2 regions of the Gordonia sp. SGD-V-85 genome follow, and region 1 is predicted to be linked to the other one. Evidence: predicted binding sites of a transcription regulator. Region 1 holds the regulator's gene; the other holds the start of a gene.
What was found. The regulator LexA, encoded in region 1, represses DNA repair genes until DNA is damaged. The targets are predictions, from matches to a motif close to CGAACANNTGTTCG.
Positions count from the first base shown of each region.

Region 1 (7,663 bases):
ACGACCCGCTTGGATTCGCGGCCCTGCTCCACCCAGTAGCGGCGGGCGAGTTTGACCGCGGTGTCGATGGAGTCGCTGCCGCCGGAGGTGAAGAAGATCTTCGATCCGGGTACCGGCGCGATGGCGCCGAGCTCCTCGGCGAGCTGCAGGGTGACGTCGCTCGCGAAGTCACCGAAGTTGGAGTAGTGCGCGAGGGTGCCGAGCTGGCGCGCGACGGCATCGGCGATCTCGGTCCGGCCGTGCCCGACGTTGGTGAACCACAGTCCGGCGGTCGCATCCAGGTAGGAGTTGCCGTCGCGGTCGAAGATCCGCGCACCCTCTCCCCTGGTCACGACGAACGGCCCGCTCGCGGTCACCGCACCCATGTCGGCGAAACCGTGCCACAACGATCCAGTACCAGTGCTCGAACCATCAGCCATGGCCCCATGATGCCGGTCCACGCGGCCCACGCGGCCACTGGGGTGAACCGGCCTCGGCGCTTCCCCATATCCTGGAGTGATCATGTCGGCCCCGTCCTCGTCATCTGACCCGTCCCCGTCTCCACCGGACACCGCTGCATCGGACATCCCCCGCTCGGATCTGCTCCGCGCACTCGACGACGTGGGCCTCGTCGACGCCGACCGGTTGCGTCGTCGCATCGATCGGCTCGCCGCGCGCCCGGATGCCGCGAAGTGGCGACAGTTGGTCGCCGATGTCCACAAGGCACGCGCCCGTCTCGACCGGCGGCGCGCGACCGTGCCGATTATGCGCTTCCCCGACGAACTACCGGTCTCCGCCGCACGCGACGAGATCGCCGAGGCGATCCGCAACCACCAGGTCGTGGTCGTCGCGGGCGAGACCGGCTCGGGCAAGACCACCCAGCTCCCCAAGATCTGCCTCGAACTCGGGCGTGGCATCCGCGGGTCGATCGGGCACACCCAGCCCCGGCGCATCGCCGCGAGCTCGGTCGCCAAGCGCATCGCCGACGAGACCGACACCGAACTCGGCGACGCGGTGGGCTACTCCGTCCGGTTCACCGACCGGTCGGGCGCCGACACCCTCGTCCGGGTCATGACCGACGGCATCCTGCTCCGCGAGATCGCCACCGACCCCATGCTGCGCCGCTACGACACCCTCATCATCGACGAGGCCCACGAGCGCAGCCTCAACATCGATTTCATCCTCGGCTATCTGCGCCGCCTGCTGCCCCGACGCCCCGATCTGAAGGTGATCATCACCTCGGCGACGATCGAACCGGCGCGCTTCGCACGGCATTTCAGCACGCCGAAGACCTCGGTCCCGGTCATCGAGGTATCCGGACGCACCTATCCGGTCGAGATCCGGTACCGACCGCTGAGCCTGCAGGAACGCCCCGACGACGGGGACGACGCCGGCGGCGGCGAACATGCCGACCTCGACCAGATCCAGGGCATCGACGCCGCCGTCGACGAACTGTGGGCCGGTGGCCGCGGCGACATCCTCGTGTTCCTGCCCACCGAACGGGACATCCGAGAGACCGCCGAGGCGCTCCGTCGACGAACCGGCGGCGGCAAGGGGCCCGGTGCCGAGATCGTGCCGCTCTATGCGCGACTGTCGATCGCCGAGCAGCAGAAGGTGTTCTCCCCCTCCGACGGACGCCGGATCGTGCTGGCGACCAACGTCGCCGAAACGTCGGTGACCGTGCCCGGCATCCGCTACGTCATCGACACCGGCACCGCCCGTATCAGTCGGTACTCGACCAGGACCAAGGTCAATCGTCTTCCCATCGAACCGGTCTCACAGGCCAGTGCCCGGCAGCGGGCCGGTCGATGCGGTCGTGTCGCCCCGGGCGTCTGCATCCGTCTCTACAGCGAGAACGACTTCGACTCCCGGCCGGCCTTCACCGACCCGGAGATCCTGCGCACCAACCTCGCGGCGGTCATCCTCCAGATGACCTCGCTGAAACTGGGTGAGATCGCCGAGTTCCCGTTCGTCCAGCCGCCCGACGACCGCGCGATCCGCGACGGTATGGGTGTTCTCACCGAACTCGGCGCCATCACCGTCCCGCGCGAGGGCGGGCCCCCGCGACTGACCCCGATCGGCCGGTCGATGTCGCGGATCCCGGTCGATCCCCGGGTCGCCCGGATGCTCATCGCCGGACACGAACTGGGTTGTCTCGACCACCTTCTCGTGATCGCCGCCGCGATGTCGCTCCCCGATCCACGGGAACGGCCGGCCGAGCACCGGGAGGCCGCCGACGCCCAGCACCGGCGCTTCGTCGTCCCGCAGTCGGACTTCCTGTCCTACGTGGAGCTGTGGCGGTACCTCGGCGAACAGCGCAAGGAGTTGTCCGCCAGCCGCTTTCGGCGCATGTGTGAGCGCGAGTACCTCCACTTCCTGCGCATCCGGGAATGGCAGGACCTCCATCGGCAGCTGACCGAGATCGTCAAGGACCTCGACTGGTCGGTCGCACCGACCGAACTCGACGCCGACGCCGTCCACCGATCCATCCTGTCCGGGTTGCTCAGCAACATCGCCGCCCGCAACACCGAGGGCCGCGAGTTCACCGGTGCGCGCAACACCACGCTGATGATCTTCCCCGCTTCTCCGCTCGCCAAGAAGCCGCCCGCCTTCATCATGGCGGCCGAGGTCCTCGAGACGTCGCGCCTGTTCGCCCACACCGTCGCCGGGATCGATCCGCTGTGGGCCGAGAAACTCGCCGGGGATCTGGTGAAGCGCACCCACAGCGAGCCGCACTGGTCGGCGAGACGCGGAGCGGCGATGGCCTACGAACGCGTGACCCTCTACGGGGTCCCGCTCGTCGCCCGCCGGCGCGTCGACTACGGCCCCATCGACCCGGTGGTCTCGCGGGAGCTGTTCATCCGGCACGCTCTCGTCGAGGGCGATTGGCGGACGCAGCACGCCTTCTTCGACCGCAATCGCAAGCTTCTCGAGGCCGCCTCGGACGTCGAGAACCGCACGCGCACCCGGGGTCTCGTGATCACCGAGGACCAGCTCTTCGAGTTCTACGACCAGCGGCTACCGTCCGACGTCACCTCGGCCCGGCACTTCGACACCTGGTGGAAGAAGGCCCGCCGTGCCGAACCCGATTTGCTGGATCTGCGCCCCGAGGACGTCACGGGAGGCACCGACGTCGCCCCCACGGACTATCCCGGCGCCTGGCAGCAGGGCGACACCCGACTCGAACTGCGCTACCGGTTCGAACCGGGCGCACCCGACGACGGCGTCACCGTCGTGATCCCGCAGGCACTGCTCCCCCATGTCCGACCGGCCGGTTTCGACTGGTCGGTACCGGGCATGCGCGCCGAACTGGCCACCGCACTGGTCAAGTCGCTACCGAAACAGCTGCGCAAGAGCATGTCACCCGCGCAGCGGTTCGCCGAACTCGCGCTCGGCCGGCTCACCCCGCGCAAAGAGCCGCTGGCCACCGGGCTGGCGCGCGAGCTCTCCGCGATCACCGGGATGCGGGTGACCGCAGCCGATTTCGACACCCACCGGGTACCGCCGCACCTGCGCATGCATTTCGCGGTGGCCGACGACTCCGGGCGGATCGTCTCCCGCGCCGACTCGTTGCCCGAACTTCAGCAGACCGGAACGCCCGCGGCGCCGAAGACGGTGTCGCGCACCCTGTATCGGACCTGGACCGCAGACGGGATCGGCTCGCTCGCCGAGCAGACCACGGTCGATGTCGCGGGGCAGCGGCTGACCCGGTACCCGACGATCGACGTGGTCTCCGATGCGAAGGGCCACGCGCGGGGCGTCGTCGTCGTCGATGCGGCGAGCCCCGAGACACGAGATCGCCTCCTGCGACGAGGGATCGTCGCCCTCCTCGACCTCGCGATACCTCCGCTGCACAAGCGGATCGCCGGCTCGCTGAGTCCGGTCGAACGACTCGCCCTGAGCCAGAGCCCGTACTCGACCATCGAGGCACTGCTCGCCGACTGCACCCGCCGGGCGACCCGGGACACGGTCGCCGACATCGACGACGCAGAGCTCGCCGCGGTTCGCTCACCGCAGTCCTTCTCGGCGCTGCTCGAACAGATCCGGCCACGGGTCGCCGCGGCCGCACCGGACTACTTCTCGCTGGCCGTCGCGGCCCTCGAACGGATGGCCCCGCTGCGGGCGGCGATCGACCGGCACGCCGGTTCGCTGGCTGCCGACGACGTCGCCGAACAGGTCGCCCACCTCGTGTTCGACGGATTCGTGGCGGCCACCGCGCGACGCCACCTGGAGAATCTGCCGCGCTATCTCGACGGCGCGCAAGCACGTCTGGAGGCACTACCCGCGTCCGCAGCACGCGACCAGGCCGGGGTGGCCGCCGTCGATCGCGTCGTCGAACGGTGGGCCCAGCGCATCGAACAGGTACCCGAGCACCGGCGGGCGGTGGTCGACGACGAAGCGCAGTGGCTCGTCGAGGAGTTGCGCGTGGGGCTGTTCGCCCAGCGTCTCGGTACCGCGTTCCCGGTGTCGGAGAAACGGGTCCTACGAGCTCTGGACCGACTCGGCTGACACGGGTTCGGCGAGCGCGCTCCCGGAACCCGATGCCGCCTTCAGGTCGTCGATCTCGCGCTGGAAGTCCTCCACCGAGTCGAACGACCGGTACACCGAGGCGAAGCGCAGATACGCCACCTCGTCAAGATCGCGGAGCGGACCCAGGATGGCGAGTCCGACCTCGTTGCTGGGGATCTCGGCCGATCCACTGGCGCGCACCGTGTCCTCGACCTGCTGGGCGAGTTGCGCGAGCGCGTCCTCGGCGACGTGGCGGCCCTGACAGGCTCGCCGCACGCCGCGCATGACCTTCTCCCGGCTGAACGGTTCGGTCACGCCGTTGCGTTTGACCACCGCGAGCACGGCGCTCTCCACGGTCGAGAACCGGCGACCGCACTCCACACAGGAGCGACGGCGGCGGATGGCCTGCCCTTCATCTGCGACACGCGAGTCGATGACCTTGGTGTCGTCGTTCTTGCAGAAGGGGCAGCGCATCGTGTCCTCACGCAGGTCGCGGGACGCTGGAACGCACCCGAAGCGTGCGCCCCGCCGCTTGTCGGCCGGCCCCTGTGACATCGAGGATACCGCCCGGCCTCAGCGGTACCGGGGGGTGAGCAGGGGCTGGCCCACCTGCAGCGCGCTCGACCCCAGATCGTTCATCGCGACGATCTCGTCGATCACGACCTCGCGCGGCATCTCGGGTGCCACCCGGCCGGCGATCGAGCTGAGCGAGTCCCCCGAGCGCACGTGGACGACCTCGGCACTCACGGCGGACGGGGTCAGCGAGTCCGAGTAGTTCTGGCCCACGACACCGAACACCCACACGACGAACGCCAGCCCGACGCCGGCGAGGAGCGCGACCGCGGTGCGGCGGCGCCGACGGAACACCGCCGCGTCGGGTCCGACCGGGCCACGCCCGCGCACCCCGACCGGAGAGCCACAGTGGGTACCGCCCACCCGCGGGGTCACCGGCGACGCACCCCGCGGTCGGGTGCCGGCCGGCCGGTTGTCTATCGGCCGGCCGCCGTCGGACAGCGGGGCGCGCGTCCGGACCCGATCGGCGCGGTCGGTGGGGGGCCGGACAGCGTCGGGACGGTCGGTGCGGACGGGAGCGACGAGAGTGGCGGTGCGCATGGTGCCCTCCGGTGTTCTGGTGTCTGGATCGTGCGGGGTGTCGCGGTCGGTGTTCGAACATCGATCAGATGTTCGATGCACTGATGTTCGAATTTGTAGCACGACGGCCCGACAAAGTCTCGCGACACATCGAACAAATGTTTGAGGTGCCGGTCGAACTCCGCTAGGCTCGGACCCGGCGCAAGCCATCTACCAGCACGTTCCGAAGACGAGAGGAACCGAACATGAGTGACACCGGCGATAGGCGCGGCCGAGCGCGGGGCGCCGACGACGAGGCCCCGTTCGACGCCGCCGCCGCCGAGGCCTCACTCACCCCGCGACAGGCCGGGGTCCTGGAGGTGATCCGCCGCTCGGTGCGCGAGCGCGGTTATCCGCCGAGCATCCGGGAGATCGGCGACGAGGTCGGCCTGGCCTCGACGTCGTCGGTGGCCCATCAGTTGCGGACGCTGGAACGCAAGGGGCTGCTCAAGCGCGACGCGAACCGTCCCCGTGCGGTCAACATCGCCCCGAGTGACACCCCGTCGCCGGACACCCCGACGGCCGGCCAGCTTCCCGAGCCGACCTTCGTGCCGGTTCTCGGCCGTATCGCGGCCGGCGGTCCGATCCTGGCCGAGGAGGCCGTCGAGGACGTCTTCCCGCTGCCCCGTGAGCTGGTCGGCGAGGGATCGCTCTTCCTGTTGCGCGTCGTCGGCGAGTCGATGATCGACGCCGCGATCTGCGACGGCGACTGGGTCGTGGTCCGGCAGCAGAACGTCGCCGACAACGGCGACATCGTCGCGGCCATGATCGACGGCGAGGCCACCGTGAAGACCTTCAAGCGTCAGGGCCCCAACGTCTGGCTCATGCCGCACAACGAACTGTTCGATCCGATCCCGGGCAACGATGCCGTCATCCTCGGCAAGGTCGTCACCGTGATGCGGCGAGTCTGACCTCTCCGCCGACCGAACCGTCGAGCACCGCCGCGGCAGCCTCGCGCGCCGCGGCGGGATCCGAGGTGGCCAGGGCGGCCTCGGCGGCGGCCCGGCAGTCCGGTGCGGACACCTCGCCGAGCCGGGCCCCCACGGCCGCGGCAGCAGCCGGCGCGCTGGACAGCGAGGTGACGCCGAGACCGACGAGCACGCAGGCGAGGTTCGGATCGGCGGCGGCCTCGCCGCACACCCCGACCGGCTTTCCCTGACGTGCGCCCGCTGCCGCGACTCCCGCGATGAGGCTCAACACGGCCGGTTGCCACGGGTCGGTCAGTCCGGCGAGATCGGCCGACATCCGGTCGGCCGCCATCGTGTACTGGGTCAGATCGTTGGTGCCGATGGACACGAAGTCCACCTCGGCGAGGACGGCTTCGGCCAGGATCGCCGCCGCGGGCACCTCGATCATCACCCCGGCGACCAGACCACGGCCACGGACCTCGGCGGCGAAGGTGCGCGCCTCCGCCGGCGAGGCGATCATCGGCGCCATGACCCACGGCGCGACGGCCGACCCCGACGCGGCCTGCGCGATCGCGTCGAGCTGATGCGCGCGGATCTCGGGGTGCGCCAGCGCGATCCGATCACCCCGCACGCCGAGCGCTGGGTTCGATTCGTCGGGATGGGTCACGAACCGGAGCGGTTTGTCGGACCCGGCGTCGAGGGTGCGGATGACCACCTTCTGCCCGTTGAACGCATCGAGCACCTCCCGGTAGATCGCGGCCTGCTCGTCCACCGACGGTTCGTCGGCACGCTCGAGGAACGCGAGTTCGGTGCGGAAGAGCCCGACGCCCTCGACTGGGTACCCGGCCGCGGCGCGTGCCGACGATCCGTCGGCGACGTTGGCGAGCACCGCCACGGCCACCCCGTCGGCGGTCTGCCCCGGACCGGTCCAGCCGGCGACGAGTGCGGCATGCCGCCGATCCTCGTCGACGCGAGCCCGGGCCGCCTCCGCATCGGGCTCCACCTCGATTCGCCCGGTGCTGCCGTCGACGAGAACGGTTGTGCCGGGCTCGATCTCGTCCAGGTCGGCCACCGCCACCACGCACGGGATCCCCAGCTGGCGCGCGATGATCGCGGTGTGGCTGGTCGGTCCGCCG
Region 1 is NZ_LNQO01000002.1:294,794-302,456, reverse strand. It holds gene AS181_RS03455 (aminotransferase family protein) at 1-419, opposite strand, end outside; gene hrpA (ATP-dependent RNA helicase HrpA) at 502-4,488, shown strand; gene nrdR (transcriptional regulator NrdR) at 4,462-4,962, opposite strand; gene AS181_RS03440 (LysM peptidoglycan-binding domain-containing protein) at 5,062-5,601, opposite strand; gene lexA (transcriptional repressor LexA) at 5,826-6,530, shown strand; gene AS181_RS03430 (phosphoenolpyruvate--protein phosphotransferase) at 6,508-7,663, opposite strand, start outside.

Region 2 (7,663 bases), on a different contig from region 1:
CGCAGCGCGTCGCGGTCGCGGAACGGCAGTTCCTGGCCTCGGTCAACCATCCCGGGATCGTCAAGATCTACAACTTCGTCGAGCACGTCGACGACGATGACCGCTTCGGCTACATCGTGATGGAGTACATCGGCGGCCAGACGCTCAAACAGATCACCGCGGGCGATCCGGACAACTCCCTGCTGTCGGTGGAGCAGGGCCTGGCCTACATCCTGGAAGTGCTTCTCGCCGTGGGCTATCTGCACTCGGTCGGCCTGGTCTACAACGACGTGAAACCCGAGAACATCATGGTCGGCAGCGACGAGGTGAAGCTGATCGATCTCGGCGCCGTCTCGCCGATCAACGGCTACGGGCACCTCTACGGCACGCCCGGGTTCCAGGCACCGGAGATCGTCAAGACCGGACCGCAGATCGCGACCGACATCTACAGCATCGGACGCACCCTCGCAGTCCTGACCGTGCCGATGGAGATGCGGAACGGACGCTACGTCGACGGTCTACCCGCCGCGTCGAAAACGCCTGTCTTCCGGAACAATCCGTCGTACTACCGCCTCCTGCAACGCGCCACCGCCCCTGACCCGGCCGACCGGTTCGTCTCCGCGGAGGAGATGAGCACCCAGGTGCTGAACGTGTTGCGCGAGACGGTCGCCGTCCACACGGGGGTCCCGCGGCCCGCGCTGTCCACGGTCTTCACCCCGCAGCGCTCGACGTTCGGCACGGACCTGATGCTCGCGCCGGTCGACGGCTTCTTCGACCCCGATCAGGCGGCGTTCTACGATCCGGTGGACATCGCCAACGCTCTGCCCGTCCCGCTGGTCAACCCCCTCGACCCGGCGGCGAGTCTGCTCACCTCGGCGGCGCTGTCCGACCCGCGACAGACCCTGGATTCCATCAACACCGCCCGGGCAGAGGGTTTCGCCGCGCTCTTCGGCGGCCGGCCGGTCAAGAACGCTCACCCGTCGCGGGAGATCGACCTCGCCGAGGCCCGCGCGCATCTGCAGCTCGACGACGTCGACACCGCGCTCGCCCTTCTCCAGGAAGTCCGCGCCCACCACGGTGATTCGTGGCGGGTCGAGTGGTACATGGGCATCTGCGCGTTGATGAACGACGAACCCGAACTGGCCTACGAGCGCTTCGACGAGGTCCTCGGTGCGATGCCGGGCGAGGTCGCGCCCAAGCTCGCCGTCGCCGGCACCGCCGAACTCATCGGCCGTTGGCTGGCCGACGAGAAGGGTCCGGCGAAGTCCGCGGAGAAGATCGCCAAACTGTATGACGTTGCGCAACATCACTATCACGATCTGTGGTTGACCGATCACAGCATCGTGACCGCCGCGTTCGGTCTGGCCCGACTCGCCGTCGCGGCCGGTGACATCGACGCCGCGATCCAGCCGCTCGACGAGGTGCCGGCGACCAGCCGCCACTTCAACACGGCGCGGGCGACGGCGATCATCGCGCTCGTGCACGGCCGACCCACCTCGCAGGTGACCCGCGAGCAGATCGTCGAGGCCGCACGGCGTCTCGAGCAGATCCCGGACACCGAACCACGCAAGGCGCGGATGCTGCTCATCGTGCTGGGCACCGCGCTGGGCTGGATCCACGACAATCCCGACGACGCCAAGCAGGACAACGAACCCTCGACGCTGCTCGGCTTCCCGTTCACCGAGTACGGCATCCGCACCGGCACCGAACGTTCGCTGCGCCAACTGGCCCGCCTGACCCGCACCAACCGGGACCACCGGTTCATGCTCGTCGACCTCGCCAACTACGTCCGGCCGAATACGTTGTTCTAGGGCTATCCGAAGAACGTCCCCGCTGCGTTGCGCACGAGCGGGTCTTCGCCCAGGAGCTCCGCGAGGTGGGCCTCGACCGGTGACGGACGGGTGCTGCGACGCACGCGCAGTGGCGGTCGGACGTCGATGACGTGGCTGGTTTTCAGCCATGAGCGGCGCGCTCGATCGTCGGGCCCCCTGCTCCCTGCGGAGCTTGCGGAAGGCGCGTCAGCCCGGTTCCCTGAGGAGCGCCCGGAGCTTGCGGAGGGCGCGTCACGAAGGGTCGGGCGCGTCTGACCGCCGGGCCGGGTTGGTGGTCCGTGGATCTCGTCGCGCACGGTGTTCAGGTGTTCTGCGAACCGCCGCGGTATGTCGGGTCGGCGGTTCAGGCGACCGGGATTGGGTGGGGCGCCGGGTTCAGCGTTCAACCGCCAGACGCAGCGGCCTTCGTCGGGTCCGGATCGGGCGATTCGGGTGGTGTACTGCCCGGGTTGGTCACCGACCATCCGGTTATGTCGCGGGCAAGCAGGGGCGAGGTCGTCGATGTCGGTGAGACCGCCCTTGGCCCAATCCCTGTGGGCGTGATGCATGTCGACCTGGGTGGCCGGCTGATCACACCCGGGTGCCGAACACACTTCCCCGTCGGGGCGGGCAAAGGACACGAGGCGCTGTTCGCGGGTGGCCAGACGTCTGCCGCGCCCGAAGTGCAGCGGCACAGTGGTGGCGTCTTTGAAGATCGCCAACCACGGCTGGACCTCACCGGCCATCGCGATCAAGTCCCGGATGGGCAGCAGGGTGCCGGTGGCCGTGGTCGCGAGTCCGGCACCCTGGATCAGGTCGGAGAGGTCGGCTTTGACGATCAACTGGACGGGCAGGCCGCGATGCGAGGTGCCGAGTGCGCCGTCGGCGAAACCGGCGGCCAGTGCGGCGTCGAGCGCGTCGTGATTGGACTGGGCGGGGGTGCGTCCGTCGCGATCGGCGGCGGCGGTGAGGGCGTCGGGGTCGGCGGTGCCGGCCGGGCCTTGGTGCGACTGGGGGTCGTCGGGGTTGTTGAGCCCGGGTTTGCCCCAGACAGCGAACATCATGGTGAGCCGGGCGGCGAGTGCGGGAGTGAGGGTGCCCGAGATCTTGGCGGTGCCATCGGCGCGTTGCCGACCGATCCACAGGCCGCGGCGTCGTTTCTGGTCGGTGTCGTCGGCCAGGGTGCCGTCGGGATCGAGGTGGGCAAGCAACCGCGAGCCGAGCTGGGCGATCTCGGCAGGGGTGTGGGCTTCGGCGATCTCGGCCATCTGCCGCTCGGCGGCGACTTTCACGTCGTGTTCGACAGCATGCGGAATCTGGTCGAGGACATCGATGACGGCCTGGACGTGCCCGGTTCCCACGGCACCTTTGGCGAAAGCTTCTGCCAGCGTGGGGTGTTCAGGTTCGAGACGGTCGCCGTTGAGGCAAGTCAGCGCGGCGGTGGCGTTCAGCTGCTTGCGTCGACGCATCGGGTTGGAGATCCGCAGCCGGTGGGTCATGAACTGCATCAGAGTGCGACAGCCGGTCTTGCGGGGCAGATCACGAGCCTCGATTTCGGCGACTTGCCGGTCGCCGGCGTAAGTAATTCGAGCGATCGCGCGTTCGGTAGCGGCGGCGACTTCCATCAGTTCTTCGTCGGTGCACGGGGACAAGTCGACGGTCTGCAGTTTGTCGAGGGTCGCGTGCAGCTCGGCCACCAACTCGACGGCGCGCGGTTGCGGCGTAGCGGAATCGTCGAACATGGTCACCTCCCCCGAGAACCGTTGCTGCGAATGTACGTACGTTCGAGTCTACTTGCTATATCGCTGCACTGCAACGCTTTTGGTTGTTCGATCACGGTGTGTATCTTGTCGGTGGCCCGTGGTAGGGGCGTCCGATTCTCGAACTACCCTGCAGTCGGTCTGCTATCCGGCCGGCTTCCGAACGCAGCCGTGCTGCCTGAACACCCGCTGCGCCGGCCTTCTTCATCGCCGGAACGTCACCCTTCGAGTTCTCACCCACCTCGGTTCACACATTGAGATGACGTCATCGTGCGAGCACTAGTCGCCACATCCGTCATGCCGCAGCGGGTCCCTTCCACGACTGTCTACCGATAGGTGCTCGTCTGATGGGATTCAGCACCGCTGACGACGAGACCGAGCTACAGGCCAAGCAGATCGAACGCGACGGTCTGACCCTAAACGAGCGGAGGCCGGCCAAGCTGAACGCATGATCCTGCGTTGGATTCTGGATCTCGCGGCCCGGATCACTGATGGTTCGTGTCGACTTGGCCGACGTCGTCGACCTACAGTCTGACGCCTACCACTGCTGGTCCGGACCCCAAGGGGCTACCTCTCCGAGGCCGACGGCAACTACACGTACATGGCTCCACCCCGACCTATAGTCGAGCCGCATACTCAAGATCACAGACAATGAGTAGGAGATTGTGAGACTCAGCCTGACGTAGGCGCCTGTCGATAATCCCCCCAAGAATCACCGCACCTCAATCAACTACCGCGCTTGCGAAAGGTGGCTAGCCGCTGCGACTAGGGACGGGGAGAGCCGCATCAGGATTAATTATCATCTCCGTAACACGCGTCCCATAGATCTGATCCCCGGGCTCTCCCGAGAATCCAGTTATAGTCAGGTCAACTCTTGAGATCGTAGTGTTGCTTTTGAGCAGGCTGCGAATATCGGAATTCAGATGGGCAAGCTCTTCAGTTCCTTCACGCGCTGGGATTGATGAAATGTCAAGCGAGACGACTGCTGGATTGCGCCCGGAGAACTGGCGCGCCGCCTTCTTCACTGACTTCACTGTCCCTTTCACGCAGTCCTGACGAACTTTGCAACCAGCATTGAGCGTTAGTACTCGCGCAATGCCGAAGTTCTGATCGACAGTCCCCCCCGTCGACCTCCAGTCGAACTCATCGGCCTCGCCGGTAGACGGCATGGGGAGGAATAGCTCTGCAACTCCGGTGTTAGTATCAGCGTTCGCTTCTGCGCCAACTACCTCAAAATTGGCTGTAAACAGCCCGGGCGCAATGTCGCTGAAACTTGACGGTTGCGGCTTTCGCAAACCCTGTCGCGCAGACTCCACGATTCGGCCGACAAATTCTCGTCTTGGCTCTACTTTAAACATAACCTCGACAGCTAAAGCCGAATGATCAATATGCTCGGGAAAAACGCTCACCAACTTCCTCTCAAGAAGTTTATAGAGTTCGAGCCTACCCCTGTCGCGGGCGCTAGTTCCTGCTCTGCGTTTACATTCGACTTCGACGCGATCGTCTACGATGAAATCGGGTGTTTTTGTACTCGTCTCGGGTATGAATACGACGCGGCCACCGGACATCACGTATCCGCTCGCGGCGCGGATCTCGTGGATTGCGCTCTTTACTCGCTCCTCATCGTCAAGGCGAAGATCGTCCACTCTGGCCATCAGGTTTTGGGTGCCAGAGTCGCGTAACACTCGGATGTGCATGGCCAGTTCAGCGATCTGTAGGAGTTGTTGCGACGGATGGAGTGGATCTGGCTCTCCGCGTTTGTACTGGCATAACCACGCAGCAGCGGTATGTTTTTCTCGAGACGGGTGAGCCAAACGCTCTTCGAGCCAATCGGCACCCATTAGGTCAATAAGCTCGTCCGCCAGTGCGATGAGTTCTTGGGTCCTAACTTGCTGAAGCCCACCCCGAATAACCATCCTCGAATGATAACGATCAGGACTGACGGCGCCAGGACTGCAACACCGACAGGTCGCACAGGTGTAATCCGCAACTGCCGAGTATGCGGACGATGCCAACGCGCCGGCGTGCTGGACCCCACCTACCGTCCCGCGCTTCAACGCGACGGGCAGGCGAGACACGACCCAATCCCGAGCTGCTACCTCTACATGAGTTCGCACAGCGTCCCGCCATCAGCACACCTATAGCAGACAAGTGGTCCTCAACCGGGAATCAGCCCCCAACCACCGCCGCCGACTGCCGCGCGATGGCCAGCTCCTCATTCGTCGGAACCACAAGGACCTCTACCGCACTGTCATCCGCCGAGATGCGTCGAGCCTCTTTGCCACGCACAGCGTTTCGCTCGTCATCGACGATGATCCCGAACCCTTCCAACCCCGCCAGCGCACGGGCGCGGACGACTGCGGAGTTCTCCCCCACCCCGGCCGTGAAAGTGATGGCATCGACGTGGCCGAGGGCGAACGCGTACGCACCGAGGTAGCGGCGCAGACGGTGGATGTAGACGTCAAAGGCGCGTCGGGCGGCGTCGTCACCGTTGTCCATCAATTCGGTGATCGTGCGGAAGTCGTTCTCGCCGCACAGACCTCGAAGTCCCGAACGCTTGTTGAGCAGCGTGTCGATCTCGTCGACGGACAGGTTCGCCACCCGGTTCAGATGCAGGACCAGCCCGGGGTCGAGGTCACCGCTGCGGGTTCCCATCACCAGTCCCTCGAGCGGGGTCATACCCATCGACGTGTCGATCGGCTGCCCGCCCGCGATGGCCGACGCCGACGCGCCGTTGCCCAGGTGCAGCACGATCTGGTTCAGCGACGCCGGGTCGCGGTCGAGGAACTCGGCCACCCGACCGGAGACATACTCGTGGCTGGTGCCGTGAAAACCGTAGCGGCGGATCGCATGTTCGTCCGCGACCGCACGGTCGATCGCGTATGTCGCCGACGCGTCGGGGAGACCGTGGAAGAACGCGGTGTCGAACACGGCCACCGAGGGGACGTCGGGGAGCAACTCCCGGGCCGCCAGGATGCCGACCAGGTTGGCCGGATTGTGCAGCGGCGCCAGCGGGGAGATCCGCTCGATCTCCGAGATCACCTCGGGGGTCACCACCGTCGGCTCGTAGAACGACCGGCCACCGTGCACCACCCGATGTCCGACCGCGCTCAGTCCCGCGTCGGCCAGATCGGTTCCGTTGTCGGCGAAGAAGCGTTCCGCGCGTCGGACCGCGGCGAGGTGATCGTCGAGTTCCAGTGTCTCGGTGACGGTCTCGCCGTTCTGTTCGTGTGTCATCGACGAACCGGAGTCGCCGATCCGCTCCGCGATGCCCTCCGCGATCACCGTGCCGTCCGCCGGTTGCACCAGTTGGTATTTCAGCGACGACGAGCCGGCGTTGAGCACCAGCACCGCACCCGACGCCCCGCTCATCGGGGACCCTCGGCCTCGGCGGAGGCGGCGTTCTCGGCGAGTGGGTCCACGCCCTCCTGCTGGGCCTGGATCGCGGTGATGGCGACCGTGTTCACGATGTCCGAGACGAGGGCGCCGCGGCTCAGGTCGTTGATCGGCTTGTTCAAGCCCTGCAGCACCGGGCCGATCGCGACCGCCCCCGCGCTCCGCTGCACCGCCTTGTACGTGTTGTTGCCCGTGTTGAGGTCGGGAAAGATCAGCACGGTCGCACGGCCGGCCACCGGCGAGTCGGGCATCTTGGTCTTCGCCACCGAGGGTTCCACCGCGGCGTCGTACTGGATCGGCCCCTCGACCAGCAGATCGGGTTGCCGCTCGCGCACGAGTTCGGTTGCGGTCTTGACCTTCTCGACGTCGGCGCCCGATCCGGACGTCCCGGTCGAGTACGACAGCATCGCGACCCGGGGATCGATACCGAAGGCCGCGGACGTCTGCGCCGAGGAGATGGCAATGTCGGCGAGCTGTTCGTCGGACGGATCCGGGACGATGGCGCAGTCGCCGTACGCGAGCACCTTGTCGGCCAGGCACATGAAGAACACGCTCGACACGGTGGACACACCCGGTTTGGTCTTGATGATCTCGAAGGCCGGCCGGATCGTGTGGGCCGTGGTGTGCGACGCCCCCGACACCATCCCGTCGGCGCGCCCGGTGTGCACCATCATCGTGCCGAAATACGACACGTCACGCATCTTCTCCTGGGCCCGT
Region 2 is NZ_LNQO01000001.1:13,621-21,283, reverse strand. It holds gene AS181_RS00080 (serine/threonine-protein kinase) at 1-1,790, shown strand, start outside; gene AS181_RS00075 (HNH endonuclease signature motif containing protein) at 1,793-3,532, opposite strand; gene AS181_RS24860 (hypothetical protein) at 4,303-5,205, opposite strand; gene AS181_RS00065 (acetate kinase) at 5,720-6,922, opposite strand; gene pta (phosphate acetyltransferase) at 6,919-7,663, opposite strand, start outside.
Region 2: a site for LexA is predicted at 3,560-3,573, ahead of AS181_RS00075 (HNH endonuclease signature motif containing protein). Genes of this name have one in related genera too.